Regions from separate parts of the Cellulomonas jepli genome, predicted to be linked through region 1. Evidence: riboswitches for the same ligand, from Rfam matches in the RefSeq annotation. Region 1 holds a riboswitch; each other region holds the start of a gene.

Evidence for each region. Region 1 has a riboswitch for cyclic di-GMP ahead of AB6N24_RS20935 (PKD domain-containing protein). Riboswitches for the same ligand answer to the same signal wherever they lie in the genome.
Region 2: it holds a riboswitch for cyclic di-GMP, as region 1 does, so the genes downstream of both, AB6N24_RS11010 (BldC family transcriptional regulator) here and AB6N24_RS20935 (PKD domain-containing protein) in region 1, are expected to answer to the same signal.
Region 3: it holds a riboswitch for cyclic di-GMP, as region 1 does, so the genes downstream of both, AB6N24_RS12440 (PKD domain-containing protein) here and AB6N24_RS20935 (PKD domain-containing protein) in region 1, are expected to answer to the same signal.
Region 4: it holds a riboswitch for cyclic di-GMP, as region 1 does, so the genes downstream of both, AB6N24_RS01375 (right-handed parallel beta-helix repeat-containing protein) here and AB6N24_RS20935 (PKD domain-containing protein) in region 1, are expected to answer to the same signal.

What each region holds. Positions count from the first base shown of each region.
Region 1 is NZ_JBFTER010000130.1:6,793-11,363, reverse strand. It holds gene AB6N24_RS20945 (alpha-ketoacid dehydrogenase subunit beta) at 1-433, opposite strand, end outside; gene pdhA (pyruvate dehydrogenase (acetyl-transferring) E1 component subunit alpha) at 430-1,569, opposite strand; cyclic di-GMP riboswitch class I at 1,984-2,058, shown strand; gene AB6N24_RS20935 (PKD domain-containing protein) at 2,072-4,571, shown strand, end outside.
Region 2 is NZ_JBFTER010000039.1:8,155-12,725, forward strand. It holds gene AB6N24_RS11005 (EAL domain-containing protein) at 1-752, opposite strand, end outside; cyclic di-GMP riboswitch class I at 1,302-1,376, shown strand; gene AB6N24_RS11010 (BldC family transcriptional regulator) at 1,435-1,623, shown strand; gene def (peptide deformylase) at 1,900-2,385, shown strand; gene AB6N24_RS11020 (DUF3145 domain-containing protein) at 2,657-3,157, shown strand; gene fabF (beta-ketoacyl-ACP synthase II) at 3,276-4,523, opposite strand.
Region 3 is NZ_JBFTER010000047.1:3,365-7,935, reverse strand. It holds gene AB6N24_RS12450 (HNH endonuclease) at 1-238, opposite strand, end outside; gene AB6N24_RS12445 (glycoside hydrolase family 26 protein) at 511-1,992, opposite strand; cyclic di-GMP riboswitch class I at 2,564-2,638, shown strand; gene AB6N24_RS12440 (PKD domain-containing protein) at 2,687-4,571, shown strand, end outside.
Region 4 is NZ_JBFTER010000003.1:43,977-48,547, forward strand. It holds gene AB6N24_RS01360 (LysR family transcriptional regulator ArgP) at 1-489, opposite strand, end outside; gene AB6N24_RS01365 (LysE/ArgO family amino acid transporter) at 588-1,202, shown strand; gene AB6N24_RS01370 (SGNH/GDSL hydrolase family protein) at 1,244-1,873, shown strand; cyclic di-GMP riboswitch class I at 2,205-2,279, shown strand; gene AB6N24_RS01375 (right-handed parallel beta-helix repeat-containing protein) at 2,294-3,262, shown strand; gene cysK (cysteine synthase A) at 3,811-4,571, shown strand, end outside.

The DNA.
Region 1 (4,571 bases):
CGGTGTGGGCGAACAGCGCCTCGGGCGACTCGCTGTGGTGCTCGATCGCGCCGATCCCGCCGCCGTAGGGCACGCGGATCACGACGGGCAGGTTCAGCCGGCCGCGCGAGCGGTAGTGCATCTTGGCGAGCTGCGTCGTGATCTGGTCGAACGCCGGGAAGATGAACCCGTCGAACTGGATCTCGCACACCGGGCGGTACCCGCGCAGCGCGAGGCCGATCGCGGTGCCGACGATGCCCGACTCCGCGAGCGGGGTGTCGACGACCCGGTCCTTGCCGAAGTCCTTCTGCAGCCCGTCGGTCACCCGGAACACGCCCCCGAGCGCCCCGATATCCTCACCCATGAGCAGCACCTTCGGGTCCTGCTCGAGCGCCCGGCGCAGCCCGACGTTGATCGCCTTCGCGAGCGAGATCTTCTGGACGTCGGCGCTCATCGCGCGCTCCCCTCGGCCGCACCGGTCACGAACGACGCCTCGTACCCCTCGAACCAGGCACGCTCGGCGTCGACGACGGCGTGCGGGGTCGCGTACACGTGCTCGAACAGCGTGGACGTCGGCGGTGCGGTGAACCCGTGCACCGTCGCGCGGACGCGCTCGCCCAGCGCCGCCGCCTCCGCGTCGACCGCGTCGAGGAAGTCCTGCGACAGCTCGTCGGTCGCGGTGAGGTGCAGGCGCAGGCGGTCGATCGGGTCGCGCTGGCGCCAGTACTCCTCCTCGGCCGCCGAGCGGTACCGGGTCGGGTCGTCGGACGTCGTGTGCGCGCCCATCCGGTACGTGAACGCCTCGACGAGCGTCGGCCCGCCGCCGGACCGCGCACGCTCGAGCGCCTGGAGGGTCACCGCGTACGACGCGAGCACGTCGTTGCCGTCGACCCGCACGCTCGGCACCCCGAAGCCCTTGCCGCGGTCGGCGATCGGGACGCGCGCCTGGTGCGTCGTCGGCTCCGAGATGGCCCACTGGTTGTTCTGGCAGAACAGCACGAGCGGGGCGTTGTTCACGGCGGCGAACACGAGCGCCTCGTTGACGTCGCCCTGCGCGGTCGCACCGTCGCCGAAGTAGGTGACGACCGCGGTGTCGCGCTCGGGGTCGCCGGTGCCGACCGCGCCGTCGCGCTGCACGCCCATCGCGTACCCGGTCGCGTGCAGCGTGTGCGAGCCGATCACCAGCGTGTACAGGTGGAAGTTGTGCGCCTCGGTGTCCCAGCCGCCGTGGTCGATGCCCCGGAACTGCCGCAGGATGTCCGTCAGGTCGAGGCCCCGCACGTGCGCGACACCGTGCTCGCGGTAGGACGGGAAGACGTAGTCCTGCGGGCGCAGCGCGCGGCCGGAGCCGACCTGCGCGGCCTCCTGGCCGAGGCTCTGGGCCCACAGGCCGAGCTCGCCCTGGCGCTGCAGCGCGGTCGCCTCGGAGTCGAACCGCCGGACGAGGACCATGTCGCGGTACATCCCGCGCAGGTCCTCGGGCGTGACGTGCGCGACGAGGGGGTCGTAGGTCGTGTCGTGGACGCGCGCCCCGGTGGGGGTCAGCAGCTGGACGAGTCCGTCATCCGTCAGAGGGCCGTTCGGGCTCACGCGGTGACTCCTTCGTGCGGGGCGAGACGGGGGCACGAGCGCTGGTCGTAGCAACCTACGTCAGCGTAGGCTACGTAACCGTAGGTTGGCGGGGGACCCCTCGACAACCGTCGCCGTGCCGGTTTGTCGGTATCCCACACCCCGGGGTACCGGCCCGCACAGCGAAGAGGCGGGCACGTGCCACCGGACACCCGGAGCGCGCGCCCGCCTCTTGTGCGTCCACCCACGGCGTGCGCCCGGTCGACGGGTCGTGGGGTCGCCCGCGGCCCGCCGCATGCCGGAGCGCCCTCCCCCGAGACCGTCGATCTCACCCCGCGCGAGACGTGCGTCTCCCCCGGGCGCGCTCACGACACGCCCGCACGCGCCGATGTCTCAGGCGCAGGACCCGCGCACCCGCACCCGGCGCGCGGGCACGGACGACAAAGGCAAACCCGTCGCGAGGCGGGGACGCAAAGCCATGGGACCCCCGCGGTCAGCCAGGCCACCGAACCACGGAGCACACGTGCACATCAGCCCAGCCGGCTCGCCGGCACGTCGACCGCGCGCACCCGGGCGCCGGCCGGCCGACCGCGTCGCCCTCCTCTCGAGCGGCCGGGCACCGGCCCGGCGCGGGCTCCGCGCGCTCACGACGCTCGCGCTGACGACGGCCCTCGTCGCGACGGCACTGACCTCCGCACCCGCGGCGGAGCGCACGGACGGCCGTGGCGCCGTCTCCGCAGCACCCTCGACGGGGCCGACGCCGCGGACCGCCGCACCGGTCGGCGGGCAGGGCACGACGACCGTCGGCGGCCAGGTGGCGCCTGCGGTCGACGGGCCGCTCGACGGGAGGGACCGAGGGCAGGTGCCCGGCGCAGCCGCCGACACCACGCCGCTGCCCCGCACGGTGGCGCCGGCCTGGGGGCCGACGACGGCGGGACGCTCGACGACGGGGACGCCGGCAGGAGCGGTGCTCGCGCCCGCGACGTCCGTCCCGACCTCGCCCGCACCGGCGGCGCGGGCCATCACCGCCGGCTCGACGACGTCCACCGCCAGCGCCGCTGCTGCGCCACGCGTCGCGGACCTCGTGCGCGAGACGGTCCGGCCGGTCGGCGGCCCCGACCCGTCGCTGGTCTCGCTCGAGGGCCGCGCCCGGGTGACCCCGCGGACCGCGGACGTGCTCCGGGCGATCCCGCCGACGAGCTCGGTCCTGCGCCCCACCCCGACCCCGAAGCCGTCGGCGACGCCGTCGGCCACGCCGACGCCGTCGGCCACACCAACGGCCACCCCGACACCCACGCCGACGCGCTCCGCCACGCCCGCGCCGTCGCCCACCACGACCGCCTCGGCGACCCCCGCACCGACGCCCTCCGCGACGGCCACCCCCACGGCCGCCCCGACGGCCGCCCCTACCCCCTCGGCCACCCCGAAGCCGTCGGCGACGCCGTCGGCCACGCCGAAGCCCTCGGCCACACCCACGGCCACCCCCACGGCCACCGCGACCGCCTCGGCCACCCCGACGCCGAAGCCCTCCGCCACACCCACGCCGTCGACGACCCCGAAGCCCTCGACGAGCCCCACGACGACCGCGACCGCCTCAGCCACCCCCACGGCCACCGCGACCCCCTCGGCCACCCCCACGCCGAAGCCCTCCGCCACACCCACGCCGTCGACGACCCCGAAGCCCTCGACGAGCCCCACGACGACCGCGACGCCGACGGCCAGCCCCAGCCCGTCCGCCAACCCGAGCCCGACAGCCAGCCCGAGCCCGTCGGCCAACCCGAGCCCGACCGCGAGCCCGAGCCCGACCGCGAGCCCCACGGCCACCACAGACCCGACAGCCACCCCGAGGCCGACCGCGAGCCCGACCGTGGCCCCGACTCCCTCGCCGTCGCCCACACCCACGCCGACGCCGACCGTCGCGCCGTCCCCCACACCCACGCCTTCCCCCACACCGAGCGCCACGCCCCCGCCGACCCCGACCACACCCCCGGTCCTCACCGCGTCGCAGCAGCTCACGCCGGACCAGGGCCTGCTGTTCGGCGCGTTCGCGGGGACGCGCGACGCACCGGACACCGAGACGGCGATGCGTGACCTGGAGAGCCTCATCGGGCGCAAGCTCGACCTGCACCGCTGGTACTCGATCTGGGACGACCCGATGCCGCCGGTGTCGGTGCGGCAATCCGTGGAGCGTGGTCGCACGCCGGTCCTGTCGATCCTGCCGAAGCTCCGCAACGGCACGAAGCTGCCGTGGGCCGAGGTCGCGAGCGGCGTGCACGACGCGCGGATCCGCGAGCAGGCGGCGGGCGTCCGGTCGCTCGAGGTCCCGCTGTACCTCGTCTTCCACCACGAGCCCGACTACTCGCCCGAGTACGGCTCGCCGGCCGACTACCGCGCGGCGTACCGGCACTACGTCGAGGTGTTCCGCACCGAGGGCGTGACGAACGTGGCGTGGACCTGGGTCATGACGCCGGCCGCGTTCAACAGCCCGCCGACGACCCCGACGAAGGTCGGCGCCGACGACCTGTACCCGGGCGACGACGTCGTCGACTGGGTCGCGCTCGACCCGTACAACTGGAACGGCTGCGCGGCGAACGTCCCGCAGCGGTGGCGCACGATGGCCGAGATCGCGACCCCGTTCCGCACGTGGGGCATCGCGCACGGCAAGCCGCTCATGCTCGCCGAGTGGAACTCGTTCGAGGACGCGCTCGACCCGGAGCGGAAGGCGAGCTGGTACCGGGAGACGATGTCCACGCTCGCGTCGTGGCCCGAGGTCAAGGCGGTCGCCGTCTTCAACACGACCGGCACGTGCGACTGGTGGATCACCTCCTCGGAGCGGGCGACCGCCGGGTTCGTCGACGCCGGGGCGCGCGCCTCGGCGCACGGCCGGGCGTCGGCGTGGCTCGTGCCTTCGACGCTCACCGGCCCGTCGCCGCTCGCCGTGACCTTCGACGCGTCCCGCAGCACCGGCAGCGGGCACTCGAACGGGTCCGGCGTGACGCGCTGGACGCTCGACTTCGGCGACG
Region 2 (4,571 bases), on a different contig from region 1:
GAGCCGGCCAGCGCGCCCACCTCGTCGAACCGTTGGTGCACGCTCGACAGGCTCGGCGTCGCCCAGGCGCCGTGCTCGACGTTGTCGAAGGCGAGGACCGCGACGTCCTCGGGCACGCGCACGCCCGCGGCGGCGAGCCCGCGGACGAGCCCGATGGCGTTGTGCCCGGACGCGGTGACCACCGCGTCGGGCCGCTCGGGACGGGCGAGCAGCTCCCGGGCGGCGTCCACGCCCGCGGCCTCCGACCAGTCCCGCGCCACGACGAGCAGCTCCTCGCGCGGGATGAGCCCGTGCGCGGCGAGCGCGTCGCGGTACGCGACGTGGCGCTCCTGGTAGTCGTACTGCCGGAGGTCGCCGACGAAGCCGATCCGGGTGTGGCCGTGCGCGCGCAGGTGCTCGACGGCGGCGTGGATGCCGCCGTGGTTGTCGGGCAGCGCGACGGGCGCCTCGACGCCGTCGACCCGCTGGCTCGTGAGCACGACGGGCTTGCCGAGCACGAGCATCCGCTCGAGGAAGGCCGCGCTCGCGCTGAGGGCGATCGTGACGACCGCGTCGGCCTCGTCCCAGCCCACGGACAGCGCGGTCTCGCCGACGACCGTCTCGTCGAGCTCGGGCTGCTCCGGTGCGGTCTGGGCCACCACGACGCGACCGCCCTGCGCGGTGACCTCCCGCACCAGCCCCGCCAGGAGCTCACCGTGGTAGAACCCGCCGATGTGGCGCGCGAGCGCGAGGACGGTCCAGGTGTGCGGCACGTGACTCCTCCGGCTGCGAGCCACGTGTGGGCTCCTCGGGAGGACCATCGGCACCCGCCGCGGCGACTTGAGCGGAGAGCCGCAGGTCAGGGGCCGTGCGGAGCGACGTGACGGGCCACGGCGGGGGTCGCGCGGACCGGTCGTCGGGCGTCGGTGCGGTCGACGTCGGGTCACGTGTGGCGGTCGCAGCGGTCGGCACGCGTGACGCGCGTCTCGACGGCGCTCGGGTGCGGACAGCGTTCGGGCGCCTCACCCGCACAAGATGAGGCGCCCGTCACCCGCCGTGGTCACCTGGCGACCCGCCCCGCTCGCGCCTGGGCGTTGGGTCAAGGGTAGGACGAATCCGCCGGGAGGGCGAGGGATCGTCACGCACTCGTCTGCTGCGGCCCAACCGAAGCTCTCCCGGCGGTCAGGATGCACGGGCCGGCCGGGCATGTTATATGCGCCGTCGAAGCGCATCGATTCACCCGATCGGCCCCCAGGGTGGTTCGTTTCACCCTCGGGGGGTTGTTGCGAAGTTGTCCGGGTTCATGCATAGTTGAGGACGTCAGCGAGAAACGGCAAACCCGCCGCAAGGTGGGGACGCAAAGCCACGGGGCCTCAGGGGTCAGCCGAGCTACCGAACGACAGGAGAGTTGCCATCATGGCCATCACCACCCCCAACCGTTCCGAGTCCACCTCGATGCCGGGCGCTCTGCTCACCCCGGGTGAGGTCGCAGCGATGTTCCGGGTCGACCCGAAGACCGTCACGCGCTGGGCGCAGGCCGGCAAGCTCTCGGCGGTCCGGACGCTCGGTGGGCACCGCCGCTTCCACGAGAACGAGGTCCGCCAGCTCCTCACGGGCGTGCCGCAGCAGCGTTCCGACGTCTGAGGTCTCGGCCGCGCGTCACGCACAGCTTCTCGCCGAAAGGCCCGGGGAAATGTTCCCCGGGCCTTTTGTCGTGCACGTGTCCAATTCACGTGACCTCGGTCACTCGAATGGCGCAGCGCTTCTCTCCCGCCGCAGGTGCACCGGGGACGGCAGAGCCGAAGGGCGCGAGGGTGCCGGGCCGACGGCGGCGGGAGGCTCCCAGCGGGCCTGCGCGGTCCACACCTCCGACCGCTGGAGTGCCCGAGTCGGACAGCCCCGCATGAAACAATCGTGGGCATGGCGATGAGAGAGATCCGCACGGTCGGCGACCCGGTCCTGCGCACCCCCTGCGACCCGATCACGACCGTCGACGACCGGGTGCGCTCCCTCGTGACGGACCTGCTCGAGACCGTCGACCACGAGGGTCGGGCCGGCCTCGCCGCCAACCAGATCGGCGTCGGGCTCCGCGCCTTCTCGTGGAACATCGACGACGAGATCGGCTACGTGCTGAACCCCCGCATCGTGGAGCTGTCCGAGGACTACCAGGACGGCGACGAGGGCTGCCTGTCGGTGCCCGGCCTCTGGTACCCGACGAAGCGCGCCTGGTACGCCCGGGTCGTCGGCGAGGACCTCGACGGCAAGGAGGTCGTCGTCGAGGGCACCGAGCTCATGGCCCGCTGCCTGCAGCACGAGGTGGACCACCTCGACGGGTACCTCTACCTCGACCGGCTCGAACGGTCCGTGCGCAAGAAGGCGATGCGCGCGATCCGCGACCAGCTCTGACGCGGGTCCCCGCGCCGGAGCGGGGTGACGGCCACGACCGCGGGCCGGGTCTCGCCCCGCGGTCCCGGCGCGCGATCCCGACGTTTCAGGGCGAACCATGACCGATCGCCACCCGGACCGTTGCACGTCCGGGTGGCGGGGCCGGATTCGCTGGCGTCCGACCAGCCGGATCATGCATGCTGTCACCAGCACGCCGCGAGGCCGTGGTGCACTCCCGTCTGCGGGACGAGGTCGTTGGGGAAGACGAACCTCGAGCCGTCAGGAGGGCGACATGGCAGGTGCGATCACCCGCGGTGTACTTTTCGTGCACTCAGCGCCACGTGCGCTCTGCCCCCACATGGAGTGGGCGGCAGGCAACGTGCTGGGCACACGCGTGTCCCTGGACTGGACGCCGCAGCCTGCGGCGCCGGGGATGTACCGGGCGGAGCTGTCCTGGCAGGGTGCCCAGGGGACGGGCGCGCGCCTGGCCTCGGCGCTGCGCGGGTGGACCCACCTGCGCTACGAGGTGACCGAGGAGTCGAGCCACGGCACCGACGGCTCGCGCTGGAGCCACACGCCCGAGCTCGGCATCTTCCACGCCCAGACCGACGTGCACGGCAACGTCGTCGTGCCCGAGGACCGCATCCGTGCCGCCCTCGTGCACGCGGCGGACCCGGCACGCCTGCGCGCCGAGCTGGACCTCGCGCTCGGGCAGGCGTGGGACGACGAGCTCGAGCCGTTCCGCTACGCCGGCGCCGGCGCGCCCGTGCGCTGGCTGCACCGGGTCGGCTGAGCGGCCGGCGACGGCCGGGCCGCGACGGCCGCACGAACGACGACGCCCGGCCACCGCGCCCTCACGGGGAGCGGTGGCCGGGCGTCGTCGTGCCGTGGCCGGAGACGGCGTGCCGGGGTCAGGCCGTCGTGACCACGAGGGCGACGTTGTGGCCGCCGAACCCGAACGAGTTGTTGACCGCGGCGAGCTGACCGTCGGCCGGCAGGGCCCGCGGCGTGTCGCGCACCAGGTCGAGCACGAGCTCGGGGTCCGGGTCCGAGACGTTGATCGTCGGGGGAGCCGTGCGCTCGTGCAGCGCGAGCACCGTGAAGATGGTCTCGAGCGCGCCCGCGCCGCCGAGCAGGTGACCCGTCATCGACTTCGTGGCCGAGAGCGCGACCTGGTCCGCGGCCGAGCCGAGCACGTCGCGGACGCCGCGCGCCTCGATGAGGTCGCCGACCACCGTCGAGGTGGCGTGCGCGTTGACGTGCCGCACGTCGGCGGGGTCGATCCCGGCGTCCGTGAGCGCCGAGCGCATCGCGGAGATCTGACCGCGCCCCGAGGGCTCGGGGGACGTCAGGTGGTACCCGTCGGCGGACAGACCGACGCCGGCGATCTTCGCGTAGACCCGCGCGCCGCGGGCGGCCGCGTGCTCAGCGCTCTCGAGCACCACGATGCCGGCACCCTCGCCGAGCACGAACCCGTCACGACCGGTGTCGTACGGCCGCGACGCGGCGGCGGGGTCGTCGTTGCGCGTCGACAGCGTGCGCGACGCCGCGAACGCCGCGAGCGGCATCGGGTGGATCGCGGCCTCGGTGCCACCGGCGACGACGACGTCGGCGCGGCCCGAGCGGATCATCTCGACGGCGTACCCGATCGCCTCGGCGCCGGACGCGCACGCCGAGACCAGCGCGTGCGCACCGGCACGGGCGCCGAGCTCGAGCTCGACGTACGCCGCGGGGGAGTTGGGCATGAGCATGGGCACGGTCATGGGCAGGACGCGGCGCCCGCCCTTCTCGCGCAGCGTGTCCCACGCGTCGAGCGTTGTCCAGATGCCGCCGATGCCCGACGACACGACGGCGCCCAGGCGCTCGGGGTCGACCTCCGGGCTGCCTGCGTCGGCCCACGCCTCGCGCGAGGCGATGATCGCGTACTGCGCCGAGGGGTCCATGCGCTTGATCTCGGGGCGGGACAGGACCTCGTCGGGAGCGACCTTGAGCTGCGCGGCGAAGCTCACGGCGATCTCGTACCGCTCCGCCCAGTCGTTCGAGAGCGGGCGTGCGCCGGACTCGCCCGCGAGGGCGGCCTGCCAGGTGCTCGGGACGTCACCACCGAGGGGAGTGGTGGCGCCGAGGCCGGTGACGACGACGTCGGTGACGGGGCTCATGGGTGCTCCAGTTCGGGGCGGTGGCGGGAGGGACGTCCGGGCGCCCGG
Region 3 (4,571 bases), on a different contig from region 1:
CCTCGAGCCACTCGACCGCCGACCGGTGACCGCGCTCGGCGTTGCACCGCCGGCACGCCGCGACCTCGTTCTCGATCCACGACGGCCCGCCCTTGGCCCGCGGAACCAGGTGCTCCCGGGTCGGCGCGACGAGCCCGGTGAACGACCGGCCGCACCACACGCAGTGCGCGCCGTCGCGGTCCAGCGCGAGCCGCAGGCGCTCGGCGGCCCCCGGCTGGTGCCCGCCCTCGACGCTCATGGGCCGACGCTACGTCGGGGCTCCGGCCTCCGCAGGGCCTCGGGACACCGCCGCCCACGGCGCACCGGCCCTGCGACGGCGCACCGGTCCGGCCGCCCGGCGCGGTGCCGTCGGGTGCCGTCGGGTGCCGTCGGGTGCCGTCGGGTGTGCGCGGTCAGGCGCCGAGGACGACGACGGACCGCCCGGCCCGGCACGCCGTTCGCGTGCCGGACCGGGCGGTCCTGGGTCGTGCTCGTGCGCTCCCGCGGGTCGGCCGGCGGGAGCGCACGGCGTCACTCGCGCGGCTTGCCGAACCCGGTCGCCGCGAGCCCCGCCTCGGCGGCACGCATCGACGGGCCGGACGAGTCGAGCCGCCAGTCGTTCGTCGTGCGGCCCTCGCCCTCACCACCGGAGGTGACGGCCAGGCTGAACCAGCCGATGCCGATGATGTCGGAGTTCTCCGGCCGGGCGATGCCCTCGAACAGGCTCGTGATCCACTTCGCCTTGTTGCCGCCCTCCTCGGTCGCCCCGATCTCCGCGAGGAAGATCGGCTTGTCCGGGGCCGCTGCGCGCAGCAGCGGGAGCGTCTTGCCGTACGTGTCGTCGAACGTCGGCTGCGGGTCGCCCGGGCGGTAGTAGCCCGACATGCCGATCCAGTCGACGTACTCGTCACCCGGGTAGAAGTTGACCGGGTCCGGCTGGCTCGGGATCTTGTTCACGCGGTTCGGGGCCCAGAGCCACGCGACGTACTCGTTCGCGCCCTCCTGGGTGAAGATGTCGTGCACGTGCCGCCACATCTGCACGTACTCGCCCTTCTTGTTCCCGTTGATGCCCTTGCCGTCCCAACCGCGGACCTCGGACCACGGGTACCAGGTCCCGTTCATCTCGTGGTTGAAGCGCAGGACCAGCGGGAGGCCGGTCGCGGCGATGTCACGGGCGTACTTGCGCAGGTACTCGTCGTGCTGGCCGTTGATGATCGAGCCGAGCGAGTACTCGGGCGCCTCCGCGGAGATCGCACCGACCTGGCTCTGGCTCTCCCAGGTGAGCAGCGGGATCTGACCGCGGCTCCACGCGGACTGGACGGCGTCCGGGCGGAAGTCGGTGTCCCACGACTGGAAGTAGCCGCTGACGTCGGCGTTGCGGTTCACGGCCGCCTGCACGCCGTTGAACTCGCCGTAGTCGAACGGGCTCTGCGTCGTGTAGAGGCCGAACAGCTGGCTCGCCGCGACGATGTCCGCCTTAGTCATCGACGCGGTGACCGGGGGCGCCTGGTGGCCCTTGGGGTTCTGCACCTTGTAGGTGAGCTCGCCGAGCTGCTTCTTGAGGTCGGCGATCTGCGCCGTGGTGACCTTGCTCGCGGCGTTCTGGCGCTCGCGCGCGGCCTTGAGCGTGCCGTTGACGAGGTTCGCGGCGTCCTTCTGCTTCGCGGCCTCGGCCTCGGCACGACCGAGCTCCTGCTGCGTCTGCACGAGCTTCGCCTCGAGCTCGGTGATCTGCTTCTTCAGGTCCTCCGCGCGGGCGAGCTGGACCTTGTCGCCGACCTGGGGCCGCGGCGCGGTGAGCTTCGCCTCCATCTCCTCGAGCTGGGCGCTGAGGTCGCGCGAGCGCGCCTGCTCCGTCTTGAGGGCGACCTCGGTCGCGCTCGGCCCGTTCCACACGTACTGGCCCTGCGGCGACAGCAGCGCGATCGCACCGACCGCAAGAAGTGAGACGGTGATCACAGAAGCGAGCACGCGATGGCGGCGCGTGAACTTGAACGGATAGTCGGAAAACATCTGCGGGTGCCTCCACGGCGATGGTCTTCACGGCGCGCCCGGGTCATGCGGTCCGGACTGCGTGCGGGTCGTGAGCACGGGTGCTCGTCGGGCGTGAGCGCAGACGCACGGGTGTGCGGCCGTCGCGTTCGACATGGCGGTGGAGCCCCTCCCGAGGCCCCGGCCGTGCCGGAGCGCGACGTCCGTGTCGCGGTGCGTGTCCTGCTCCAGCACGGCGAGACCGTGCTGACCAGCGACGATGAGTGAGAGACAGCGTCGCCGCGGGTTACCGGGACCACGGGGGAAGCTCCCCTGCCGTGTCGCCCTGCCCTGCGTGCGGCGGCGACCGCGCCAGACGGCCCAACCTCGGCGCCGGCGTGCGGCACCGAACTCGGTTCCCCCCGGAAGCCCTGTGCGGTAGGTCCTCATGGTGCACAGCAATCACTCGAAAGGGCAAGAACCCTGCACGGAACACGGTCGTATATCCGAATTGCCCGGGTGCACGGGAGTCACGCCCGGCGTGCACGCGCGTCGGCTTGGTCCGGGTTTATGTGACTGGATTAACACGAACGGCGGACGTACGCTCGTCGAGTCCGCGAAAAGGCAAACCTGCTGCGAGGCAGGGACGCAAAGCCATGGGGCCCTCGGGGTCCGCCAGGCTGCCGAACGACAGGGGATCCCCGTGCAACGCCGCCTCCCGGGGCAGGGCCGTGCCGTGCCCGCGCCCAGCACCACCACCGCCCGCGCCGCGTCGAGGCCCACCGCCTCGGCCCGCGCCGCTCGCACCCGCACCGCACGCGCCGTCGTCGCCTCGGCCGCGCTCGCCGGTCTGCTCACGGCGGCCGTCGTGCCGCCGTCGACGGCCGCGAGCCGCCAGGTCGTCGAGCCGGCCCCGACTGCGTCGCCCACGGTGTCGCCCACGCCCGAGCCGATGCCCGGCCCCACGGACCCGCCCACGCCCACGGCGGACCCGACGCTCAGCCCCACGCCCACCGCCGAGCCGACGCTCAGCCCCACGCCCGGGACGCCCACCGAGCCCACCCCCGACGCCACGCCGAGGCCCGGCGCCGCGAACGACTGGGCCGAGGACGCCCTGACCCCGGACGACGGCCTGCTGTTCGGGGCGTCGGTCGCCAAGGGCACCCACGCGAGCGTCGACGCCGCCGTCTCGGCGTTCGAGGCGAGCATCGGGCGCAAGCTCGACGTGCACCGCTGGTACGCCCTGTGGGACGAGCTGCCGTCGACGCCGCTGACCACGACCGTCCAGCGCGGCCGCACGCCGCTGCTGTCGGTGTCGTCGAAGAAGATCGACGGCACCAAGATCTCGTGGGCCGCCGTCGCGAGCGGCGCCCACGACGCGCAGATCGTCCAGCACGCGAACGCCGTCAAGGCGCTGCGCGTGCCGATGTACGTCTCGTTCCAGCACGAGCCCGACTACTCCCCCGGCTTCGGGGCCGCGGCCGACTACCGGGCGGCGTTCCGCCACTACGTCGAGGTCTTCCGCGCGCAGGGCGTGACCAACGCCGTGTGGACGTGGATCGTGACGCCGACGCCCTTCGCGCCGTACGCGGCGGTGAGCGCCGACGCGCTGTACCCCGGCGACGACGTCGTCGACCAGATCGCGCTCGACGCCTACAACTGGTTCGGGTGCGCGACGAACGGCCAGACGTCGTGGTCGTCGATGTCGCGCGCCGCGTCGGCGTTCCGGGCGTTCGGCCAGGCGCACGGCAAGCCCCTCGTGATCGCCGAGTGGGGTTCGGTCGAGGACCCCGCGGTGCCGGGCCGCAAGGCCGCGTGGCTGCGCGAGTCGATGGCGACGCTCGCGTCGTGGCCCGAGGTCACGGCGGTCCTGTACTTCCACCACCACGGCAGCTGCTCGTGGTTCGTGGACTCGACGCCGAGCTCGCTCGAGGCGTTCGCGGACGTCGCCGACTCCCCCGCGGCGCACACGCGGCCGTCGGCCTTCCTGCAGACGTCGACGACGCACGGGACGGCGCCGCTCTCGGTCACGTTCGACGCGTCGCGCTCGTCGGGCGCGGGCGGTGGTGCCGGCGAGCACGTCGCGAGCTGGTCGCTCACCTACGGCGACGGGACCACGGAGAGCGGCACCGGCGCGCCGCCGGCCACGCTCACGCACGTCTACGGCCCGGGCGACCACAGCGCGCGGCTCACGGTCACCGACACCGCGGGCGGCACGAGCACCGACTCGGTGGCGATCACCGCGGCGGACCCGCCGACCGGGACCCTCGACCAGAAGGACGTCACGGACACCTCGGCGACGCTCTACGCGTGGGTCGACCTGCACGGGTACGCGGGCACCGTGCGCTTCCAGTACGGGCGGACGCTCGAGTACCTGGGCGGCGACTCGACGGTCGCCGTGCCCGCCGTCTCCTACGTGAAGACCGTGAGCCAGCCGATCGCCGGGATCCGGCCCGGCACGACGTACTACTGGAAGGCGACCATCACGTCGCCGGCCGGCACCACCGAGCTGACCCGCACCTTCGAGACCGCGGGCGCGCCGACGTCGTCGAACCAGTTCACCGCCTCGTCGACGTCCACGTCGACGACCTTCAAGGCGCAGGTGCACCCGCACCGGCTCA
Region 4 (4,571 bases), on a different contig from region 1:
GTAGCGCATGTCGCCGAGGTGGTGCACGCGGCAGCCCTGCACCGGCGCGCTGTCGGTCGTCACCGCAGCCATCACGGAGCCCTCGCGCAGCAGCGCCGCCGAGTGGTCCTGGTCCTCCCGGCGGACGTCGAGCAGGACGTGCGCGGGGAGCCCGGCGAGCACCGGCGGGAACCAGGTCGACAGGGAGTCGGCGTTGACCGCGATCGCGAGCCGGACGTGCGCCTCGGCGTCGTCGCCCCCGAGCACGCCCGCGGCCTCCGCCTCGAGCACGCTCCACTCGCGCGCGAGACGGAGCAGGGCGCGACCCGGGACGGTCGGCTCGCACGGCCGGACCCGGCGCACGACGACGTGGCCGGCGGCCCGCTCGAGTGCCTTGATGCGCTGGCTCACCGCGGACGGCGTGACGTTCAGCGCCCGCGCCGCGCCCTCGAAGCTCCCCTCGTCGACGACGGCCGCGAGCGCCTTGAGCTGGGCCGGGTCGAGTTCCATGAAGTCATGCTAACGATCCATGCAGATCATTCGCTGGCCTGCACGTGCCCCGGTGCCTACCGTCGAGGCATGCCCTCCTCGCTCCCCCGGACCCGCCCGTGAACGGCGGCGCTCCCGCCGACGCGCTCGTCGGCCTCGTGACGGGCCTCGGCCTCATCGTGGCGATCGGCGCGCAGAACGCGTTCGTGCTCCGGCAGGGCCTGCGCCGCGAGCACGTGCTGGGCGTGGTGCTCGTCTGCGCGCTCGCCGACGCGGCGCTCGTGACCGCCGGCGTCGCCGGCCTCGGGCCGGTGCTCACCGCGCACGAGACCGTCATGACGGCCGTGCGGTACGGGGGCGCGGCGTTCCTCGGCTGGTTCGCGGTGAACGCGGCGCGCCGTGCGCTGCGGCCCGCGACGCTGCAGCCCGCCGCCGACGACGCCCCGGGCGGGCGTGCCCGCGTGCTGCTCACGTGCGCCGCCCTGACCTTCCTGAACCCGCACGTGTACCTCGACACCGTCGTGCTCCTCGGCTCGGTCGCGCACCAGCAGGACCGGCCGTGGGCCTTCGCCGCCGGGGCGGTCGCCGCGAGCATCGGCTGGTTCGTCACCCTCGGGTTCGGCGCGGGCCGGCTCGCCCCGCTCTTCGCCCGCCCGCGCGCCTGGCAGGTCCTCGACGGGCTCGTCGCGGTCGTGATGGCGGCGCTCGCGGTCTCGCTCGTGGTCGGCACCTGACCGGCTTGTCCGATCCGGGCCCCTGTGCTGCAGTTCGGGGCATGACGCTTCTCGAGGCGGGCGACCGCATCCTGCTGACCGGCGACTCGATCACCGACGGGGGGCGCGACCGCAGCGACCCGGCGAGCCTCGGGCACGGGTACGCGCTGCTCGTCGCCGCGCTCGCCGGCGCGCGCCGGCCCGACCTGGGCCTGACCTTCCTCAACCGCGGGATCGGCGGGGACACCGCGCGGCAGCTCCGCGACCGCTGGGAGGCCGACGCCCTCGCGCTCGAGCCGACCGTGATCTCGGTGCTCGTCGGGATCAACGACACGTGGCGCCGCTACGACTCGGGCCGCGCGACCTCCGTCGACGCGTACGAGGAGGACTACCGCGCGATGCTCGACTCGGCGCGCGAGCGCCTGGGGGCGCGCCTCGTCCTCGTCGAGCCGTTCGTCGTGCCCGTCGAGGAGGCACAGCACGGCTGGCGCGAGGACCTCGACCCGCGGATCGGGGTCGTCCGGCGGCTCGCCGCCGAGCTCCGCGCGACGCTCGTGCCGGCCGACGGGCTCTTCGCCGCGGCGGCCGTCCGCACCACGCCGGCCGCCTGGGCGTACGACGGCGTGCACCCCACGCCCGCCGGTCACGGCCTGCTCGCCGAGGCGTGGCTCGACGCCGTCGGGCTGGGCTGAGCGTCCTGCGCGTGCGCCCGGGCGCACGCACAGGACCACGCCCGCCACCCGTGCGGGTGCACCCGTCCGTGAATGCACCGATCGTGTTCGTAACCCGTCCCGGACGGACATCCCGGACGTGCCGCCGGGGCGCCCGCGCCGCACTCGGGAACTCGTCGAAAACAACGCCTTCTCACGCATTCCCACGCCCGTGACCTGCGGGATCGCCCTGATCCGCACCGGCTGTTATCACCGGCACCGAGGACCCGCCGCCCGGACGACGCTGTTTCACCCGCCTGCCAGGCGCTGTGACTCTTGTCGCGGGCAGCCGCGACCGCATACGGTCCTCCTGTCCACGAAAAGGCAAAGCTGCCGCGAGGCAGTGACGCAAAGCCATGGGACCCACGAGGTTCGCCAGGCTGCCGAACGACGGAGAATCCAGTGCTCAATGCAGTCCGCTCGACCTTCAGCGCGCCCACCGACAGCCTGTCGGAGCGCGCCCCGCAGCGCGCCCTCCGCCGCCGGGGCCGGGCCGTCGCCCTCGTCGCCGGCCTCAGCGTCGTCGCAGCGATCGCGTCAACGGCTCCCGCTGCCGGCGCCGGCGTCGCACCCGCCGCGCTCACCATCCCGACGCTGAGCAACGCGAGCGCCAGCACGACGGGCGTGCCGGCAGGCACGGTCCTGACCGTCATCACCGGCGACCTCGTGGTGAGCACGCCGGGCGCGGTCATCGACGCGGTCGACGTGCGGGGGTTCCTCAAGGTCACGGCACCGAACGTCACGATCAAGCGCTCGGTCGTCCGCGGCCGGCCGATCACCAGCAGCTTCGCCCTCGTCACGAACGGCGCGGGTCTCTACCCCTTCACGATCGAGGACAGCGAGCTCGTCGCGGCCGACGCGTCGCCGCACATCGCGGGCATCATCGGGCACAACTTCACGGTCCGCCGCACGGAGATCGCGAACGTCATCGACTCGGTGCACATCACGGGCTCGAACGTCCTCGTCGAGGACTCGTACATGCACAGCAACCTGTACTACGCCTCCGACCCGAACCACAAGGGCGGCGAGAGCCACGCCGACAGCATCCAGATCCAGGGCGGGTCGAACATCCGGATCCTGCGGAACAACATCCGCGGTGCGCAGGCCACGGCGATCCAGACGACGCAGGACCGTTCGCAGATCACGGGCCTGACGATCAAGGACAACCGGATCGGTGGCGGCAAGTGCACCATCAACATGGCTTACGGCAGCCGCCCGGCGAGCACCGGCGTGGTCATCCAGAACAACGTGTTCCGGCTCGACACGGGGTACACGCGCTGCGCGATCCTCGCTCCGACCGTCCACACGATCGCGAACGTCGACAACTACTTCACGGACGGCGCGGCGGTCAAGGTCCAGCGCAGCTTCTGACGTCCGCACGGCAGACGCACGCGAGCGGTGCGCGGGTTTCCCGCGCACCGCTCGCGTGCGTCGTCGGCGTCCCACGGCCCGTCGCCGTGCTGCGTCGCGGTCGTCCGCGCGGACGACGTCCCGCACCTCGGGCATGCTTTGCACCGCGGGGACGTTGTCGATAACGTCAGCGCGTCCATGACCGACCGGGAGGAGAGGTGACCGTGCTGCTCCGCGCGTGCGTCACCACCCTGGTCCTGTGCGACGCCGCGTGCGCCCGGCCCCACCGGGTCGCCGCCTGCTGTCGCTGTCACTAGAGCGCTGGCCGCTCCCGCTGCCCTCGCAGCGGGAGGCCCGCACGGGCACATCCCCCCGCGCCAGCGCTCGCCCCACGCGCCGCACCGGTGGTCCCCGGCGCTCGGCGGTCCCCGGCAGCGAGCCCCGCGCGCTGCTGCCCGGCCCGACGACGAGCCCACCGCGCGGCGCGCGACGCCGGAGCCCTCCCGGTCCCCCGCACCACCTCCCCCACCCCGCCACGCACCCCGTGGCCCCGCACAGACGAGGACGACATGGCCCGCATCTACGACGACGCGACGCAGCTCATCGGCAACACCCCGCTGGTCCGCATCAACAAGCTGACCGAGGGCGCCGGCGCCACGGTGGTCGGCAAGCTCGAGTTCTACAACCCCGCGAGCTCGGTCAAGGACCGCATCGGCGTCGCGATCATCGACGCCGCCGAGGCGTCCGGCGAGCTCCCCGCGGGCGGCACGATCGTCGAGGCCACCAGCGGCAACACCGGCATCGCGCTCGCGTTCGTCGGCGCGGCGCGCGGGTACAAGGTCGTCCTGACGATGCCCGAGACCATGTCGAAGGAGCGCCGGGCCCTGCTGCGCGCGTACGGCGCCGAGCTCATCCTCACCCCCGGCTCGGAGGGCATGAAGGGCGCGGTCAACCGCGCGAACGAGGTCGCCGCGGAGCGCCCGGGCGCCGTGCTCGCCCGCCAGTTCGCGAACGCCGCCAACCCGGCGATCCACCGCGCGACGACCGCCGAGGAGATCTGGGCGGACACCGACGGCAAGGTCGACATCTTCGTCGCCGGGATCGGCACGGGCGGCACGATCACGGGCGTCGGGCAGCTGCTCAAGGAGCGCAACCCGGACGTGAAGATCATCGCCGTCGAGCCGGAGGAGTCGCCGATCCTGAACGGCGGTCAGCCGGGGCCGCACAAGATCCAGGGCATCGGCGCCAACTTCGTCCCCGAGATCCTCGACACCTCGGTCTACGACGAGGTGATCGACGTCAACGCCGAGACGGCCGTCGAGTGGGCGCG